DNA from 3 places in the Dactylosporangium sp. CS-033363 genome. Region 1 is predicted to be linked to each of the others. Evidence: riboswitches for the same ligand, from Rfam matches in the RefSeq annotation. Region 1 holds a riboswitch; each other region holds the start of a gene.

Region 1 (8,577 bases):
GGAGTTCCCGGACATCCGCTGGCTGCTCATCGGCGACGACGGCCAGCACGACCCGGAGATCTACGCCGAGTTCGCGGCCGAGCACCCGGACAGCATCGCCGCCGTGGCCATCCGCCACCTGTCCCCCGCCCAGGCGGTCCTGGCCGGCGCGTTCCCGGGTGTGGCGGGGAGCCCAAGGCGCTTCCCGCCCAACGACCGCAGATGGCTCAGCGCCCCGGACGGCGCCGGCCTGTGGCGCCTGCTCCGGGACACTGAGATCCTCTAGATCGTGGTGACGAGGCCGCCGTCGATCACGATGTCGGCGCCGGTGATGTTGCCGGCCGTCTCCGCGGCGAGCAGCAGGACGACCTGAGCCACCTCGCTCGGGCGGCTGAACCGGCCGGTCGGGGTGCCGGCGACCGCGGCCGCCTGGACCGCGGCCGGGTCCAGGCCCTGCGCCTGCGCGATGGTCTCGGCCACGCCGCCGGCCCCCAGCCACAGCGGGGTCTCCACCGGGCCCGGGCTGACCGTGTTGACCCGGACCCCGGCCGGGCCGAGCTCCTTCGACAGCGACTTGCAGAAGCTGCGCAGCGCCGCCTTGGCCGCGCTGTAGTCGATCACCCCGGGGTCCGGCAGCGCGGCGTTGACCGAGCAGACGGTGACGATCGCCGACGGGGCGCTCCGCAGCAGGTGGGGCACGGCGGCCCGGGTCGCGCGGATGGCCGAGAACAGGTTGGCCTCCAGCGCCCCCTGCCAGTCCTCGTCGGTGACCGACAGGAAGCCGCCGGTCCGCGGCCGGACCGCGCCGACGTTGTTGACGAGCACGTCGATGCCGCCGAAGCGGTCCACCGCCGCGTCGGCGAGGGCCTGGCAGCCGGCCGCCGTCGTCAGATCCCCGAGGACCACGTGCGCGCCGAGGGCGTCGAGCTCGGGCGAGCCATGGCGGGCACCGGCGGTGACGTGGGCACCCTCCTGTACAAGCGCGCTCGCAATCGCGAGACCGATGCCCTTGCCGGCGCCCGTCACCACCGCGCGGCGGCCCGCGAGGCCGAGGTTCACAGCGACTGTTCCTTGAGCCAGGTCAGGCAGGTGTCGGCCACCTCGCGCCAGCCGGAGTCGATGGTCAGCGAGTGGGCCCGGTCCGGGAACGTGATGATGTCGGTGACCGCCTCCGAGTGCCGGTACTGCTTCAGCGTCGCCCGGGTCACCGACTCCGGCACGGTGTGGTCCTTGCCGCTGGCGATGAGCAGCAGCGGCCCGCGGTTCTGGTTGTCGGTGGCCACCTTGGCCGGCGAGTGCGGGTCGAAGTTCGCGGTCGCCGCCTCGAACAGCGGCTTGCCCGGCGCGGGGATCGTCCAGCGCTCGAACAGCTCCTCCGACTCCTGCTCCGAGACCTCGTTGGTGAACGCGAACCGGAACTGCTCCGGGGTCAGCGAGACCGCGCGGTGCCGGTTGGCCGGGTTCTTGAACACCGGGAGGGTGGCGCGGAGGGCCGAGAGGGGCACGGGGAGTACCCCCTTGATCTGGGCGGCGTCGATGGCGATGGCGGCCAGCGCGCGGTCCTGGCCGAGCAGCTTCTGCGCGATCATGCCGCCGAACGAGTGCCCGATCAGGATCGGGGCGCTCGGGAGCCGCTCGATGATGCCGGCGAAATGGGCCACCACGTCGTCGATGCCGTGGTCGCCGATCGCGTCGGGGTTCGCGCGCGAGGCCTCGACCGTCTCGCCGTCGCCGGGCCAGCCGGGGGCCATCGGCTCGTAGCCGGCCTCCCGGAACAGCTGGACCCACGGGTCCCACGAGGTGGCGTGCAGCCAGAGGCCATGGATGAAGAGCACGGGGGTTGTCACAGGAGTTCTCCGCTCGTCGGGCGCCGTCATTGGCACCGTAGGAGCGCTTCCACGGGGTCAGCTAGCGTCAGGTGACTGCATCAGGACGGCGGCCAGCTGGGCGCGGGACGTGATGCCGAGCTTGGGGAACATGCGGTACAGGTGCGAGCTGACCGTCCGGTGCGAGAGGAACAGCCGCTGGCCGATCTCGCGGTTGGACAGGCCCTGCGCGGCGAGCTCGGCGATCTGCGCCTCCTGCGGGGAGAGCCGCTCCCGCGGGTTCGACGTCGGCTGCCACCCGCGCTCGCCGGTCGCGCTCAGCTCCTGGTCGGCCCGCTGGGCCCAGGTCCGCGCGCCGACCGCCTCGAACGTGGCCCGGGCCGCCCGCAGCGGCTCGCGCGACTCGACGACCCGGCGCCGGCGGCGCAGCCAGGAGCCGAACGCGAGCTCGGCCCGCGCCCGGTGCCAGGGCAGCCCGCTGCTGGCGCCGTGCATGGCCGCCTTGAACAGCGGCTCGGCCGACTCGTCGTCGGCGAGCACGGCCCGGGTGTACTCCAGCGCGATGATCGACCCGGTCGCCGGTGAGCCGCCCGCGATCCGCTCGATGCCCGCCAGCAGCGCGCGGCCCTCGTCCCGCCGCCCGGTGCGCACGGCCGCCTCGGCCAGGTAGCCGAGCGTCCAGACCTGCTGAATGCGCTGGTACGCCGGGTCCGTCGGCTCGAACACCCGGCGCATCTCGCCATAGGCCTGCTCGTGCCGGTTCGCGCCGAGCTCGGCGATCCCGCGGGCCAGCTGCACGCCGGCCAGAAGCGAAGAGGCGGCGTTCGGGGTGCGCACCGCCGTGTGCTCGGCCTCCGCCAGCAGGTCGTGCCGGGTGTCCCAGCCCCGCCCGACGCCGTCGATCAGCGCCACCGCGATGCGCGCGGTCGCGGCCCACAGCGACTGCCCGGTCTCGTCGGCCAGCCGCATCGCCTCGTCGGCCGAGCTCGCCGCGTCGAACGTGCCCAGGTAGATCTCGCCCCAGGAGCGGATCGCCAGCGCCTCCGCGAGCAGGCTCATCCGGCCCTGCGCGCGCAGCTCCTGGATCGGCGTGGACAGGAACGCGACCGCGCGGCGGAAGTCGCCGGTGCAGAACGCCGCGATGCCCAGCAGGCCCGCCGCGTCCGGCTGCCCGCCGGCGTCCGCGGGCCAGTGCGCGAGCTGCTCGATCACCGCCGGCCCCTGCTCGAGCGGCTCGGACAGCGCGTTGATGGCCAGCAGCCGCGGGTCGTCGGCGGCCACCCCCAGGTGGTGCGCGGCCAGCACGATCTCGTGGCGCAGCGCCGCGCCCGGGTCGCGCCACCAGACCCGCCGGGCCGCGCCGACCAGCAGCTGCATGGCGAGCTCGACATCCGTGCCCTCGATGGCCTGGCGGGCGAGGTGGACCAGGTGGCGTACCTCGGCCGGCTCGCCCGTGGACCCGTCGTGGAAGACGCCCTCCAGCCAGATCAGCCGCGAGCGGTCGCGCGGGCGCAGCGACACCCCGGCGACCTGGGCCTTGATCTGCTCGACCTGCCCGAACCGGCCCAGCTGGAAGCCGAGCTCGGCCGCGCTGAGCAGCCGGCCGGCCTGGGCCTGCGGGTCGGGGCTGAGCGCGGCCGCCCGCTCCAGCCACGCCACGGCGGAGGCGATCGCGCCGCGGCGCTGGGCGTTGCCGGCCGCCCGCTCCAGCTCGGCCGCGATCCCCTCGTCCCGCCCGGACATGGCCGACGCCCGGTGCCACACCGCGCGGTCCGGGTGGGTCTCCAGGACGCGGGCCAGCGCCTCGTGGGCCTGCTGCCGCGTCGCGGGCGGCATGGCCCGCAGCAGCGCCGATCCGATGAGGGGATGCGCCATCTGGTACCGCTCACCGCTCGCCGTCAGCAGCCCGTTGTCGAAGGCCGGCTGCGCGGCCCCGCGGTCGAGCGGCGCGCCGTGCAGCAGCTGCGCGGCCGCGAGCACGTCCCCGAGGTCGTCGCCGTCGTCGACCGCCGCGACCGTCAGGATGGCGCCCACCGCCGGCCCGAGGTGCTCGGCCCGGGCCGCGAACGCCTGCTCCAGCCGCGTGGTCATCGGCAGGTCGTCGTCGATTTCCGCGTACCGCCCCGGCTCCAGCGCGATCGCGAACTCCCGGAGGGCGAGCGGGTTGCCCCGGGCCTGGTGCAGGACGCGCTCGCGCACCGCGGGCGGCAGGCCGGGCGCCCGGGCGTCGAGCAGCGCGGCCGCCGCGGCCCCGTCGATGCCGCGAAGTTCCACCCACTCGACCGTGTGCGCGTCGGTGAACGGCAGCGGCGCCGGCCGCGAGGTGCACAGCACCACCACCCGCTCGCTCTCGATCCGCCGCGCCACGAAGGCCAGCGCGTCGATCGAGGGCTGGTCCATCCAGTGCAGGTCGTCGAGGCAGACGAGCACCGGTGTACGCCGGGCCAGGTCGACGAGCAGCTCCAGCACCGCGAGGAACGCGAAGAACGGGTTCACCTCGACCGAGTCGCCCATCGCGAAGCAGGCGAGCAGGGCGTCGCGCTGCATGGCCGGAAGCCGGTCGGCCCTCGGCAGCAGCGGGCGCAGGACCTGGTGCAGGCAGGCGAACGGCAGGTGCGTCTCGGACTGGCTGCCGCGCGCGCTGAGCACGGTGAAGCCCTTGCCGCGCGCGTGCTCCACGGCCTCGGCCAGCAGCGCGCTCTTGCCGACGCCGGGCTCGCCGCGCAGGCCGATCGCGCTGCCGCGGTCGTCGACGTCGTCGAGGTGGCCGGAGAGGGAACGCAGCTCGTCGTCACGCCCCAGGAGTCGCACGCCTACGAGCATGCCACCCGGGGATCATCAGTGTCGCGGGGCCGCCGTCGAGGTCATCGGGGCGCCGACCTTGGCGATCAACTGGTGCAGCACGCGGTCGGACTGGTCGTGCGGGACCTGGCAGGTGCCGGCGGCGAGGTGGCCGCCGCCGCCGTACTGCAGCATCACCTGTCCGATGTCCGTGGGCGACGTGCGGTCGAGGATCGACTTGCCCACCGCGAAGACCGTGTTGAGCTTCTGCTTGCCCCAGATCACGTGGATCGAGACGCGGGCTTCGGGGAACAGGGCGTACACCATGAAGCGGTTTCCGGCGTAGATCGTCTCCTCGTCGCGCAGGTCGACCACGACCACGTCGCCGTGCATGGTCGACACCCGCCGCAACTGCTCGACGAACAGGTCCTGCTGCTCCCGGAACAGCTCGGCGCGCTCGGCCACGTCGGGCAGGCCGAGGATCTCCTCGACGTCCTGGTGGTCGATGCAGGCGTCGATGAGCTGCATCATGAGCTGGTAGTTGGAGATCCGGAACTGCCGGAAACGGCCCAGCCCGGTGCGGCTGTCCATGAGGAAGTTCAGCAGCGTCCAGCCCGTCGGCTGCAGGATTTCGGTGATGTCGTACTGCGCCGAATCCGCCCGGTCCACCGCCACCATCAACTCGTCGGAGACGTGCGGGAAGCGCTCGGCCCCGCCGAAGTGGTCATAGATGACCCGGGCCGCCGACGGGGCATCCGCGTCGATGACGTGATTCGTCGCCTGGCCCTGGTTGTTCTTGGCGGCCCGCAGGGTCTCCGAGTGATGGTGGTCGAAGACCATGTGGGCCCCGGGCGCGTACGGCAGGTTGGTGAGAATGTCCGTCGGCCCGACCTCGACCTGGCCGTCCTGCACGTCCTTGGGGTGCACGAACGTGATGTCACCGATGAGGTCGAGATGGCGCAGCAGCACCGCGCAGACCAGTCCGTCGAAGTCGCTGCGGGTCACGAGACGGTACTTCACTGCACATCCCCTAAGCGCGAAACGGCCGGTCGACGGTTTCCCCATCGGCCGGCCGCCCGCGTTTGTGAGGCTTTTTAGAGAATCGAGAGGTGCACGTGGTTCGTGTGATCACTGGAGGGATCACCGGCGACGCCGCTGTAATGGTGCCAGCCGACCGCGGGTGTCCAGATCTCCTTGAACCAGATCACGTACATCACGCCGAGTTGCTGGGCGTTCTTGACGAAGTACGCGGCCAGCGTGCTGCCGTAGACGAAGTCACCGCCTGAGGCGACCCCGCCGAATCCGGACTTCGTCTGCACCGAGAAGTCACACGCGCGCCCCTTGGGGTGCTCGTACGGCCCGCTCGGCCGGAAGCAGGACACGAACCGCTTGAAGCCGTCCTTCTGCGCCTGCTGCATGGCGTGGAGCATGCGCGGGGTGATGCAGCCGGTGGTCGTGGGGTCGTTGACGTTGCACGACTCCTTCGGCAGCCCCCCGCTGGCCGTGCGCGGGACGGCCTCGGCGGTGGGCAGGTTCGCGGAGACGAAGCCCTTGCTCGGCCCGCCGGCCAGCTTCAGGGCGTTCTCCGCGTCCTTCTTCTTCTGTTCCATGGTCTGGACCTGCTGCTGCTGCGCGGCGACCTCGTCCTCGAGGGCCTTCTTCTGCGCGGCCTGGCTCTCCTTGAGCTGCTTGAGCTCGTGCAGCAGGTTGTCGTTGTGGTGGGCGATCTGGTTGATCGACCCGGCCCGCTCGGCGAAGCTGTCCGGGCTGCCCGAGTCCATCAGCGCGGCGAACGTGGTGAGGGGCCCGGTGCGGTACGCCGCGACGGCGATCGCGGCCACCTGCTCCTGGACCGTGGCCAGCTGGGCCTCGGTCTTCTGCAGCTGCGCGGTGAGCTCGCCCTGGCGCTTGACCGAGGCGTCGAACTTCTCCTTGGCCTCGGACCAGGCGCGGGTGCTGTCCTCGAGCACTGAGCCGAGGGTCGGGTTCGCGCTGGAACCCTCGTCGCCGGTGTCCCCGCCCGGCTCGGCCGCGGCGGGCGTGGCGGCGAGCCCCCCGAGCACGAATGCCGCCAGTAGCGCTACGATTACACGCCGGTAGGGATGTCGCGATGACATCTGGTTCGTTGTTCCTTCCGTCGGCCGCCGACCGAGTTAGCTGACGGGTTCGGGACGGAACGACCCCTACCACCCTCCCGGGAGAGGGTTGGATTCACCCCAACGTTACGGTGGGTCCCCGGCTCGCCACGGGTGGCGATTGGGCGGCAGCCACGCCCGGCACCGGGGGCGGTGCCCGCATGGACGTGACCGTGGGTCACTGTACCCAGGGCGCCTCCTTTGCGCACCGCACCGTTTGTGCGGAGATCGCTCGACCTTGGGTTGAGTGACTCACATCACTCCGTTTGGGCCTGCCTCAACGCAACCGTAAATATTCTTCATAAAACGATGACGTTCGCTCTCCTCCGCGTCGCGGGCTGGTCCTATGGGCCGGTCAGACGACGTGCGAAGGAGTTGATCGACGGTGTCGAGAGTGCGGGTGCTGGCCATGCTCGCCGCGGTGACCCTGGTGGGCGGGGTGGTCGCGGTCTTCAACATGCTGCCCGCGTCGGCCGCCTCATGCTCACCCGCGTGGTCCGCAACAGCGGTCTACACCGGGGGCGCCACGGTCTCCCGCAATGGCCACAACTACCTCGCCAAGTGGTGGACCCAGAACGAGGCCCCGCCCGGCAACACCGGCGTGTGGCAGGACCAGGGCTCGTGCGGCGGCTCCTCGCCCCAGCCCCCGACCCAGACGGGTTCCGCGGGCGGCTGCAGCTTCCCGGCGTGGGTCCAGGGCCGCAACTACGTGACGGGCGACATCGTCAAGTTCACGGACGGCAAGTTCTACATCGCCGAGCACGAGAACCCCGGATACAGCCCGGTCATCTCCACTTGGTACTGGGACCCGTACACCTGCTCCGGCTCCGGCTCCGGTGGTGGGACCACGCCTCCGCCCTCCAGCGGCTCCTTCGTGGTGAGCGAGGCGCAGTTCAACCAGATGTTCCCGGGCCGGAACTCGTTCTACACGTACTCGGGCCTGGTGGCGGCGCTCTCGGCGTACCCCGGCTTCGCCAAGACCGGCTCGGACGACCAGCGCAAGCAGGAGGCCGCGGCGTTCCTGGCCAACGTGAACCACGAGACCGGCGGCCTGGTCTACGTCGTGGAGCAGAACACGGCCAACTACCCCCACTACTGCGACACGAGCCAGTCCTACGGCTGCCCGGCCGGCCAGGCGGCGTACTACGGCCGCGGCCCGATCCAGCTGTCGTGGAACTTCAACTACAAGGCCGCGGGCGACGCGCTGGGCATCGACCTGCTGCACAACCCGAACCTGGTCCAGACCGATTCCGCCGTGGCCTGGAAGACCGCCCTCTGGTACTGGAATACCCAGAGCGGCCCGGGCACCATGACCCCGCACAACGCCATGGTCAACGGCGCCGGCTTCGGCGAGACCATCCGCAGCATCAACGGCAGCCTGGAGTGCGGCGGCCGCAACCCGGCCCAGGTCCAGAGCCGCGTGCAGGCTTACCAGCGCTTCGTGGGCATCCTCGGCACCGGCGTGGGGGCAGGCTCGCTGTCCTGCTGATGCTCACCTGTTCGTTTTCCTTGGCGGCGGCCTCCCTGGGGTGTGGGGGGCCGCCGCCGCATGTCGCGGGGAAACACGCGCGAGTTGGCGGGGCGGGACAGGGTACCCTGTTGGGCGCGGGCTGCTAGCTCAATGGCAGAGCTGCGGACTTTTAATCCGTAGGTTCAGGGTTCGAGTCCCTGGCGGCCCACTGGTTCCCTGGAAAGGCGGGGGAGGCTTCGCCTCCACCCGCACCCCCTCACGATCTGCGACTTGAGCGCCGGGCCGCGCGGGGCTGAGCAGCCCGGGCAGATCGCCGATCGAGAGCCCGTCGTCCAGGCAACGCCAACAGGCGAATGGACGACGGCATACGGAGGGCCCGAAGGGG
Region 2 (4,514 bases), 4.1 Mb from region 1:
CCGGCCGCCTTCGCCGAGGTCGCGTCGAACCTGAGCATCGCCAACATGGACTTCGCCGACTTCGCCGAGGCCGTCGACGAGACCGGCACCTACCGCGGCCAGTCCGCGTAGCCGTGCCCGACGACCCGCCGCGGTCCGCCCTGCCGTTTCCCGACCCCGACCTCACCGACGGCACCGTCCTGCTGCGGCCCTGGCAGGAGCGGGACACGCCGCAACGGTACGCCGCGTTCTCCGACGAACTCTGCCAGCGCTTCTCGTGGCCGCACGTCGAGCCGATCACCGAGGCCCAGGTGCACGCCGCGCTCGCGGACAACGAGCGTGACCGCCTGGCCGGCGCATCGCTGAACCTGGCCGTCGTCGACCCCGCCGATCCCGCCCGCATCTGGGGCGCCGCGTCCCTGTACGACGTCGACCCCGCCCAGTCCCGCGCGTCGATCGGCTACTGGGTCGCGCCCTGGTCGCGCGGGCGCGGTGTGGCCACGCGGTCGCTGCGGTTGCTGGCGGGGTGGGGGTTCGGGGCACTGGGGGTACACCGGCTGGAATTGACCTGTGGCCCGGACAACCTCGCCTCGGCGCGGGTGGCGGAACACTGCGGGTTCGTCCGGGAGGGGCTGCTGCGCTCGCACCTCCGGTTCAAGACCGGGCGCCGCGACACGGTGGTCTTCGGCCTGCTCCCGGGCGAACTCCGCTGACCTGCTAGACCCGCCCGTATCCGTAGAGCGAGTCGATGTCGATCGGCGCCACCTTCACCACGGTCCGGCTGTTCGGCGCGTGGATGATCTGGTTGTTGCCGATGTAGATCCCGACGTGCCCGAGCCCGTTGTAGAACACCAGGTCACCGGGGGCGAGCTGACTGCGCGTGATGTGCTTGACCTTGCCCCACTGCTGGGCGGCGTTGTGCGGCAGCGTCACGCCCGCCGCCTTCCAGGCCATCATGGTCAGCCCCGAGCAGTCGAACGTGTTCGGGCCGGCGGCGCCGAAGACGTACTTCTTGCCCAGCTGCGCCCACGCGTAGTTGACGGCCTTCCCGGCGGCCCCGGAGACGGCCGGCGGCGGTCCCGGGTTCGACGTCGTGGTGGTCTTCGTCGTCTTGGCCTTGCTGGCCGCCGCGGCCTTCGCAGCCGCCTCGTCGGCCTTCTTCTGCATGTCGTCGAGCTTGGCGATGTTGCCCTCGATCTGCTTGCGCCGCGCCTCGATGTCGGTCTTCTGCCGGCTCTGCGCCGCGAGCTGCTCGTTGAGCCGCTGCTTCTCGGTGTCGAAGCCGTTCTTGGCCGCGGTGTACGTGGCGATGTCCGCCTGCTGGTTGCGCGAGATCTGCTCCAGCGTCCCGACCCGGTCGAAGAACCCGTCGGTGGACTGGGCGCCCAGCATGAGCGACCACGTGCCCAGGCTGCCGCCGCTCTTGTACGCGTTGACGGCAACCTGGTCGGCGCCCTTGCGGGCCTCGTCCATGCTCGCCTGCAGCGGCTGCAGGTCCTGCTCCAGCTTGGTGATCGAGGCCTGCGTCGCCTCCAGATCGCCATTGATCTTGTTGTAGTCCTCGACGATGAGCTCGAGGTCCCGGTTGCCCTTGTCGATCTGGGCCTGGATCTCCTCGTGCGTCGGGTCGGCGTGTGCGGCACACGCCGGAGCGACCACGGCCGCGACCGTCAGCCCGATGAGCCACGCTCGCAGCGCCGTACGTCCGATGAACACGACAGCGTCCTTCTTCCGGACCGCCTACCGGGTTAGCTGACGGGTTCGGGCGGAAAGAAGGTGCGCCCTACCGCGACCATCACGCACGGTCACGGATTCACCCCATGGGCGGCAACGACTCCCGCCCCATTGGGTCCCCGGCTCACGCGCCGAGACCTGTTCACAGGCCCGGCGTACGACTCGGCGGCGCCCGCCCGGGCCGCCCGGTTGAGCGACGAGGACCGGTCGAGCTGCACCAAACGTAACGACAACATCTCGGCAACGGAATGCCGCGGCCTCGATCTAAGCAACACTTAACGCAGACTCAAAGATCCCCGGCGAACGGCCGCGTCATGGCCCCGAGCAGGCTGTGCCGGTCGTCATCCGCGGCCAGCTGCCACGTGAACACCCCCGCGAGTCCCCGCTGCGCCGCGAACGCCGCCCGCTCCTCGATCGACAAGGCGTCCTCATAGCTCACGAACGCCCGCTTCCCGGCGTGATAGAGCCACGGCGACCGCGCAACGGGGTCCCGGTGCCGCTCCCAGGCCGGATCGGGCAGGAAGGAGTTCACGATGTCCCGATATTCAGGAGCTTCCATGGTACCGACCTGAGGCCGCCCCAGCCCCGCCCGCTCGCCGGCCTCGTCGACGAGGAATCCCCGCCCGTAGAACGGAACCCCGAGCACCAGCCGCTCCCGCGCGACCCCGGCCCGCAGGTAGTCGTCGACGGCCGTGGTGATGCCTTCGAGTGGAGCGTTGAACGTCGCGATCGGCGAGAACCCGGTCCCGAAGTCGTACGTCATGAGATTCACGAAGTCGAGCACCTTGGCCAGCTCCGCGATCTCGAAGCTCTCGGCCGGGTCATAGGCCCCGGCGGACTGCAACCGCGCGGCGGGCAACGCCGCGGTGAGGATCTTGCCGTCCCCGAGCCGCGCCCGGAGGTCCTGGGCCAGCAGCGTCGCGTTGCGTCGATCCTCGGGCCGGTGCACGACCTCGGCCGGCCCGCCGGAGACCGGAAACTCCCAGTCCAGGTCGACCCCGTCGAAGTCCTTCAGGAGCGCCAGCGTCTCGTCCACGAACGCGGCCCGCGACTGCTTCGTCAGCGCCGCGTCGGAGAAGCCGCCGGCACCCCAGCCGCCGATCGACAGTACGGTCCGGAGCCTGGGATGCGCCCGCTTGAGCCCGGCGAGCGCCTCGAGGTGCGCCGGGGCGTCCCGCGGCAGCGTGAGGTGCCCCTGCTCGATGGTCCCGAACGCGTAGAACAGATGCGTCAGCTCACCGGCCGGAATGTTCGCGATCGGGTACGCGTCAGCACTAGACGCCGGAAAATAGGCTCCCAGAACAACCATGCTTGATGTTGTACCGGATTTCAGGAAGCCGGCCACCCCGGCTGCCCCGGCGGCGGGGCGGACACCGGCCGGGTCGGATACGCCGCCGGCACGGGATACTGCTATCCCGCTGCTGCCGGCCCTCGTGTCACCACATCCTGCCACCCGGGTACGACATTTTCCCGAGCCGAGCTACCCGTGCGCGATCCGCGCCAGCGAGCGCCACAACAGCACGACGAACACCGCCGACCCCCCGAACGCGAACCAGAACGGCGCCGTCACGCCGACCTGCGTGGCCAGCGTCCCGCCGATCAGCGAGCCCACCACCAGCCCCCCGAACGTGCTGATCGTGTTGACGCTGCCCACCCGCCCCTGCAGCTGCGTCGGCACCGCGCGTTGCCGGACCGTCAGCGACGTAGTACCCCAGATGAAGGCGTGCGCCCCGAAGACGAACATGATCGCCCCCGCGAGCCAGGGTGACGTCGTCACGGCCAGGGCGAGGTGCGTCAGCGTCTCGATGATGAGGCCTGCCCGCATGATGTTGCCCAGGCTCACGCGCCGGGTCAGCCAGCCGTACATCCCGGTGCCGACCAGCCCGCCCACCGCGCCCAGCGTCGTGAACACGCCGAAGCCGGTCGGCCCGAGTCCGAGCCGCTGCTGCGCGTACAGCACGAGCACCGACCACGCCGCCCCGAACGTGAAGTTGAAGATCAGGATCGTCAGCGACAGCGTGCGCACGGCGGCGTGCCCGGCGGTCCACCGCAGCCCCTCGACGACGGCGTGCCGCACCCCCGCGGGTCGCTCGGACGCCGCGGGATCGGCCGGCAGCGCCATCCGCGACACGAGCACGACCCCGGCCACGACCAGCACACTCTCGGCGGCGAAGGGCCACGCGTGCCCCGCCGCGAACAGCAGCGCCCCGATCGGCGGCCCGACGAGGTTGTTCAGCGTGATATAGCCCGCCTGCAGCCGCGCGTTTGCAAGAACAAGATCGTCCCGTGGTACCAGCATCGGCGCGATCGTCTGCGCGGCGTTGTCGGCGAACACCTCACCCACCGTCAGCAGCCCGATCGCCACCAGCGCACCGGCGACCGGGAGATGGCCGGTGACCAGCAGCACCACCAGCGCGACGAGCACGACCCCGCGCAGCCCGTCCGCGGCCATCACGATCCGCCGCCGGTCGAGCCGGTCGGAGAGCACGCCCGCGTACAGGCCGAAGACCAGCGGCGGCGCCCACCGCAACAACGCCGCCAGCGACACCAGGAACGCGTTGTCGGTGAGCGAGGCCACGAGCAGCGGCCCGGCGGCCAGCGCGATCCCGTCGCCGAGGTTGCTGGTCCACGATGAGGCGAGCAACCACCGGTACCCGCGCCCCAGCCGTTCCGGCACCGCAACCTCGACCAACCTGTTCACGGGTACAGCACCATACGGGTCTCAGGCCCTTACCGCGAACTCGATGTCGAGTGTGTGCGCTGCGGCTTTGCCGGCCCGGGAGTAGGGTGAGCTGAGCCGG
Region 3 (4,514 bases), 330 kb from region 1:
GGAGCTGGGCCTCGACGGTGAAGCCGGCCGCGCGCATCCAGGCCGCCACGCGCTCGGGTGGGCGGACGTGGACGTGGACGCGCATGGGGTGGCCGCCGTAGCCCTCGGTCTTCAGCGTGGTCCGGTCGCCGACGTGGAAGCCGAGCGCCAGGATGCCGCCCGGTCGCAGGACCCGTTTGAGCTGGTCGAGGACGGTGGGGACGAGGTCGTCCGGGATGTGGATCAGCGACCAGAACGCGATCACGCCGGCCATTTCCTTGATGTCGGCTCGGAGGTCGGTCATGTCGCCGACCTCGAAGCGCACGGATGGGTTTTCGCGGCGGGCCAGTTCGATCATGGCGGGGGACAGGTCGATGCCGATCGCGTCCAAGCCGAGCCGGTGCAGGTGGGCGGTCACGTGGCCGGGGCCGCAGCCTATGTCGGCGACGGGCGCTCCCGGGCCCACCAGGTCTGCGAACAGGGCGAGGGCGGCGCGCAGGTACGGGTCTTGTCGTAGCGCGGGGCGCACCAGGTCGGCGTAGCTCTCGGCGACGGTGTCGTACGAGGTGCGGGTGTCCTTCAGCCAGTCCACGCCGCGACCCTAACGGTTGATGCGGTTGCCGTTCGGGCGCGCGCTATGACGGGTTCGGGGCATCATGTCCGGTTATGCGCCGCCCCCGCCGGTTGATGCTGTGTGCCCTTGTCGTGGGCCTCGTCGTCGGCGCCGGGCTGTTGGTGCGGCGTTCTTTCGAGGATCAGGCGGCCTCGCCGTTGACTGGCGCCTCGTTCGGGATGGGGAGCGCGCCGGGCGTGTCGTCGCCGCCGTCGCCATCTGCTGCCGCATCAGGCCATAAGGCCAATTCGGTCCGCTTCACCTTCGACGGCGGACTGGGTGAGCCGGTGGGTGATGCGTCGGGCCGGCTCGGATTGCACACTCGGAAGGCAGAAGGCGGACAGCTATCGGTCGTTCCGCACGATGGCGGACTCGCGGTACGTTTTCCTCCGCGCTGTGAGCATTACGGTGCGGAAAGTTGCGCACGCGCGATCCTGCAGAGCGGACCCGCCGGGTTTCTCAATCCCGGCCGGGGATCCTTTACGTACGGCGCCACGGTGCAGGTTCATCCAAATGAGACTTCCAAGGGCGCCAATGTCGTCCAAAAGGGGTTCTCGGTCGGTGACAGTCAGTTCAAGCTGCAGGTCGACGGGGACGCCGGCCAGCCCAGCTGTGTGATTGTCGGCACACATTCCGACACCATTTACGTGGCCCTGGCATCGCGGTCCGTCGCTGACGGGCGGTGGCACCGGATCGCGTGTTCGCGCGGTAACTCCCTGCTCACCGTGGTTGTCGACGGGGTCGAGGCGGGCCGCGCGAGCATTCCGTCGTCACTGTCCATAGCGAACGAGGATCCGCTCTGTATTGGTGGCAAGGGGACCAGCGCGAACAACGATCAGTTCGTGGGTGCAATCGATGATGTGTTCGTCACTCGAATCGCCTGACCTTCGGGACAAATCGGACAAGAATCGCGCAGGACTTGTACCTGGGAACCCGGCCCCCTTAACGTGAATTCGCGTCGGCTGGATGTCCGCGCCCACCACGGGCGCGCCAGGCGGCACCGCCGAGTCGATTTCGAGCCGGGGACCCAAGCGTTCCATCGGGGTGAATCCGCGCAGTTCGCGCGGTAGGGCGACCTTCCCGCCCGAACCCGTCAGCTAACCCGGTAGGCGGCCATGGAAGAAGGAGTAACTCCTCGGTGGAGACCCATCTGAGGTGGACGGGACGGGCCGGCCGTCTGACCCGGCTCCTCGTCGCCACCCTCGGCGGTCTGACCCTCGCACTCGGCATCACCGGCGGCGCCCACGCGGACCCGACGCCCGGCGAGATCGAGAAGCAGATCGACGACAAGTGGAACACGATCGAGCCGGTCATCGAGCAGCACAACCAGCTCAACGCCGAACTCGCCGCCAACAAGACCAAGCAGAAGCAGCTCGAGGCCCAGATCGCCCCGCTGCGCGCGCAGGTGGACGCCGCCTTCGACAAGGTGAGCGCGTTCGCGGTGCTGCAGTACAAGAACGGGCGCGTCTCGAAGCTCGACGCGATGCTCACCACCGGGTCCCCGGACACGTTCATCGACCAGATGACGCTGCTCAACATGGTGGCCAAGGACGAGCAGGCGCGGATCAAGGACGTCCTCGTCGCCAAGCAGCAGTACGACGCCCAGAAGGGCCCCCTCGACGAGCTGATCGCCAAGCAGGCCGAGCAGGAGGCCGCCCTGGCGAAGCAGCAGACCCAGATCGAGGGCGACATCAAGAACCTGCAGGACATGCGCCTGAAGGCCTACGGCAGCGGCACCGGCACGGGCTCGCTGAAGCCGGTCGCCTGCCCGCAGCAGTACGACGGCTCGCCGGGCAGCAAGGCGGCCCAGATCGGCTGCCAGCAGATCGGCAAGAAGTACGTGTGGGCGACCGAGGGTCCGAACACCTTCGACTGCTCGGGCCTGACCATGTACTCCTGGAAGCAGGTCGGCGTGACCTACCTGCGGCACTACACGATGTGGCAGTACCAGGACACCAAGCGCGTGGCACGAGCCGACCTGCGCGCCGGCGACCTCGTCTTCTTCTACCCCGACAAGCACCACGTCGGGCTGTACGTCGGCAACGGCTGGATGGTGCACGCACCCAATCCCAGCGAGCCGGTGCAGATGAAGAAGATCGACTCGGAGCCGATATCCGGGTACGGCCGGGTGGCTTAACTTTTCAGGGCGGGCCCTTCTGGGCCCGCCCTTTTGTTACTTTGTGGGCCAGGTCCGCCAGTTCTGCCAGGAACGGCTCGGCGTAGGCCCGCGCTGCCCCTGATACCGCGACCCGTACACCGCGGACCCATACGGGTGCTCAGACGGCGAGGACAGCCGGAAAATGCACAGCTGCCCGATCTTCATCCCGGGCCACAGCCGGATCGGCAGGTTCGCCACGTTCGACAGCTCCAGCGTCACGTGCCCGGAGAAACCCGGATCGATGAACCCGGCCGTCGAGTGCGTCAGCAGCCCGAGCCGGCCCAGGCTGGACTTCCCCTCGAGCCGCCCCGCGAGCTGATCCCCGAGCGTGATCACCTCGAGCGTGGACGCGAGCACGAACTCACCCGGGTGCAGGACGAAGGACTCGTTCTCCTCGACCTCCACCATGGACGTCAGATCGTCCTGCTGCACCGCCGGATCGATATGCGTGTACAGATGGTTGTTGAACACCCGAAACCACCGATCGAGCCGCACGTCGATGCTGGACGGCTGGACCAGCGCCTGATCGAACGGCTCGAGGCGCAGCTGGCCGCCTTCGAGCTCCTTGCTGAGGTCACGGTCGGATAGCAGCACCCTCTGAGGTTACGTTGGCCTCATCGGCCGCTCTTGCAGTGGCCTCCAGGGCCTGTTTGATCACTTGGTTGGTGGCGTCTATCTGCGCCGGTGTGAACTGCTCCAAAGCCGCCCTCATGTGTACGCCCAGCGGCGCGAAAAACTCCGCCGCCAGCGCCCGGGCCTTGGGCTGGATGTCGAGGTTGATCCGCCGCCGATCGGTGGGGTCGGGCCGGCGCTCGACGTGCCCGGCCCGTTCGAGGCGCACCAGCAGGGCCGTGGTGGCCGCGGGGCTCAGCGAGAGCCGCCGGGCCAGCTCCCCGGGGGTGAGCGGCTCCTGGTCCTCAGCGGCCCGCCAGATGTGCGCGATGGCGTTCATGTCCGTCCGATGCAGCCCATGCGCCCGCGCGAACACGTCAACGAACCGGTCCGCCTCAACGTTGAACCGCCGCAGCAGGTCGATGAGCTCGTCCGTCACCGCTTCATCTTGCCCCGTTCGGGGAAAACGGCAATGATCGTACAGGTGTTCGAGTAAATTTGGGTTATGGCATCGTGGGCTGACTTCGCCGCCGCCGACCCTTCACTGGCGGCGGCCATCCAAACGCTCGTCTGCCAGTACGGCCCGGGCCTGGGCTACCTGGCAACCGTCCGCCCTGACGGCGGCCCGCGCATCCACCCGGTCTCCCCGGTGATCACCGCTTCCGGCTTGTACTGCTTCGTCCTGCCGTCCCCGAAGCGCCACGACCTGGACCGGGACGGCCGCTACTCCTTGCACAGCTTCCCGTCGGACTCCTCGGACGACGAGGCCTACCTCTCGGGGCGGGCTGTGCTGGTGTCGGATTCAGACCTCGTGGCCCGGTTGGCCCTGCTGATGCGGGCGGCGCCGGGGATCGATTGGAAGCTCTACGAGTTGTCGATCGACCTGGCGATGTACGTCTCACATGGGGGCTCGACGCCTTCTGGCCGCACCGTGTGGAAGGACCGGGCGGGGCATGTTCCACGGGCACGGCATAATGGTCCGTGCGCTGAGGCCGTGGATTCGGTACAGTAGGCGTCGCTCGCGGGTGTAGTTCAATGGCAGAACATCAGCTTCCCAAGCTGACAGTGAGGGTTCGATTCCCTTCACCCGCTCTCTTCCAGCCTGGGGCTCGAGCCCCAGACCCCACGATCGATGGCCCTCGCCGTCGTGGT

The links. Region 1 has a riboswitch for cyclic di-AMP ahead of ACQPZ4_RS49985 (coiled-coil domain-containing protein). Riboswitches for the same ligand answer to the same signal wherever they lie in the genome.
Region 2: another riboswitch for cyclic di-AMP. It lies ahead of ACQPZ4_RS31200 (NlpC/P60 family protein); the one in region 1 lies ahead of ACQPZ4_RS49985 (coiled-coil domain-containing protein).
Region 3: another riboswitch for cyclic di-AMP. It lies ahead of ACQPZ4_RS00440 (NlpC/P60 family protein); the one in region 1 lies ahead of ACQPZ4_RS49985 (coiled-coil domain-containing protein).

Annotation. Positions count from the first base shown of each region.
Region 1 is NZ_CP192032.1:10,822,125-10,830,701, forward strand. Features, by position in the region: gene ACQPZ4_RS49960 (App1 family protein) at 1-265, shown strand, start outside; gene ACQPZ4_RS49965 (oxidoreductase) at 262-1,038, opposite strand; gene ACQPZ4_RS49970 (alpha/beta hydrolase) at 1,035-1,826, opposite strand; gene ACQPZ4_RS49975 (ATP-binding protein) at 1,884-4,616, opposite strand; gene ACQPZ4_RS49980 (exopolyphosphatase) at 4,644-5,606, opposite strand; gene ACQPZ4_RS49985 (coiled-coil domain-containing protein) at 5,681-6,649, opposite strand; cyclic di-AMP (ydaO/yuaA leader) riboswitch at 6,713-6,859, opposite strand; gene ACQPZ4_RS49990 (glycoside hydrolase family 19 protein) at 7,107-8,210, shown strand; tRNA gene ACQPZ4_RS49995 (tRNA-Lys) at 8,329-8,400, shown strand.
Region 2 is NZ_CP192032.1:6,745,451-6,749,964, reverse strand. Features, by position in the region: gene ACQPZ4_RS31210 (DUF6924 domain-containing protein) at 1-111, shown strand, start outside; gene ACQPZ4_RS31205 (GNAT family N-acetyltransferase) at 114-692, shown strand; gene ACQPZ4_RS31200 (NlpC/P60 family protein) at 697-1,695, opposite strand; cyclic di-AMP (ydaO/yuaA leader) riboswitch at 1,703-1,879, opposite strand; gene ACQPZ4_RS31195 (glycoside hydrolase family 18 protein) at 2,000-3,022, opposite strand; gene ACQPZ4_RS31190 (MFS transporter) at 3,194-4,414, opposite strand.
Region 3 is NZ_CP192032.1:89,426-93,939, forward strand. Features, by position in the region: gene ACQPZ4_RS00430 (class I SAM-dependent DNA methyltransferase) at 1-571, opposite strand, end outside; gene ACQPZ4_RS00435 (LamG-like jellyroll fold domain-containing protein) at 685-1,476, shown strand; cyclic di-AMP (ydaO/yuaA leader) riboswitch at 1,584-1,719, shown strand; gene ACQPZ4_RS00440 (NlpC/P60 family protein) at 1,731-2,729, shown strand; gene dcd (dCTP deaminase) at 2,766-3,344, opposite strand; gene ACQPZ4_RS00450 (MarR family winged helix-turn-helix transcriptional regulator) at 3,325-3,801, opposite strand; gene ACQPZ4_RS00455 (pyridoxamine 5'-phosphate oxidase family protein) at 3,868-4,374, shown strand; tRNA gene ACQPZ4_RS00460 (tRNA-Gly) at 4,384-4,454, shown strand.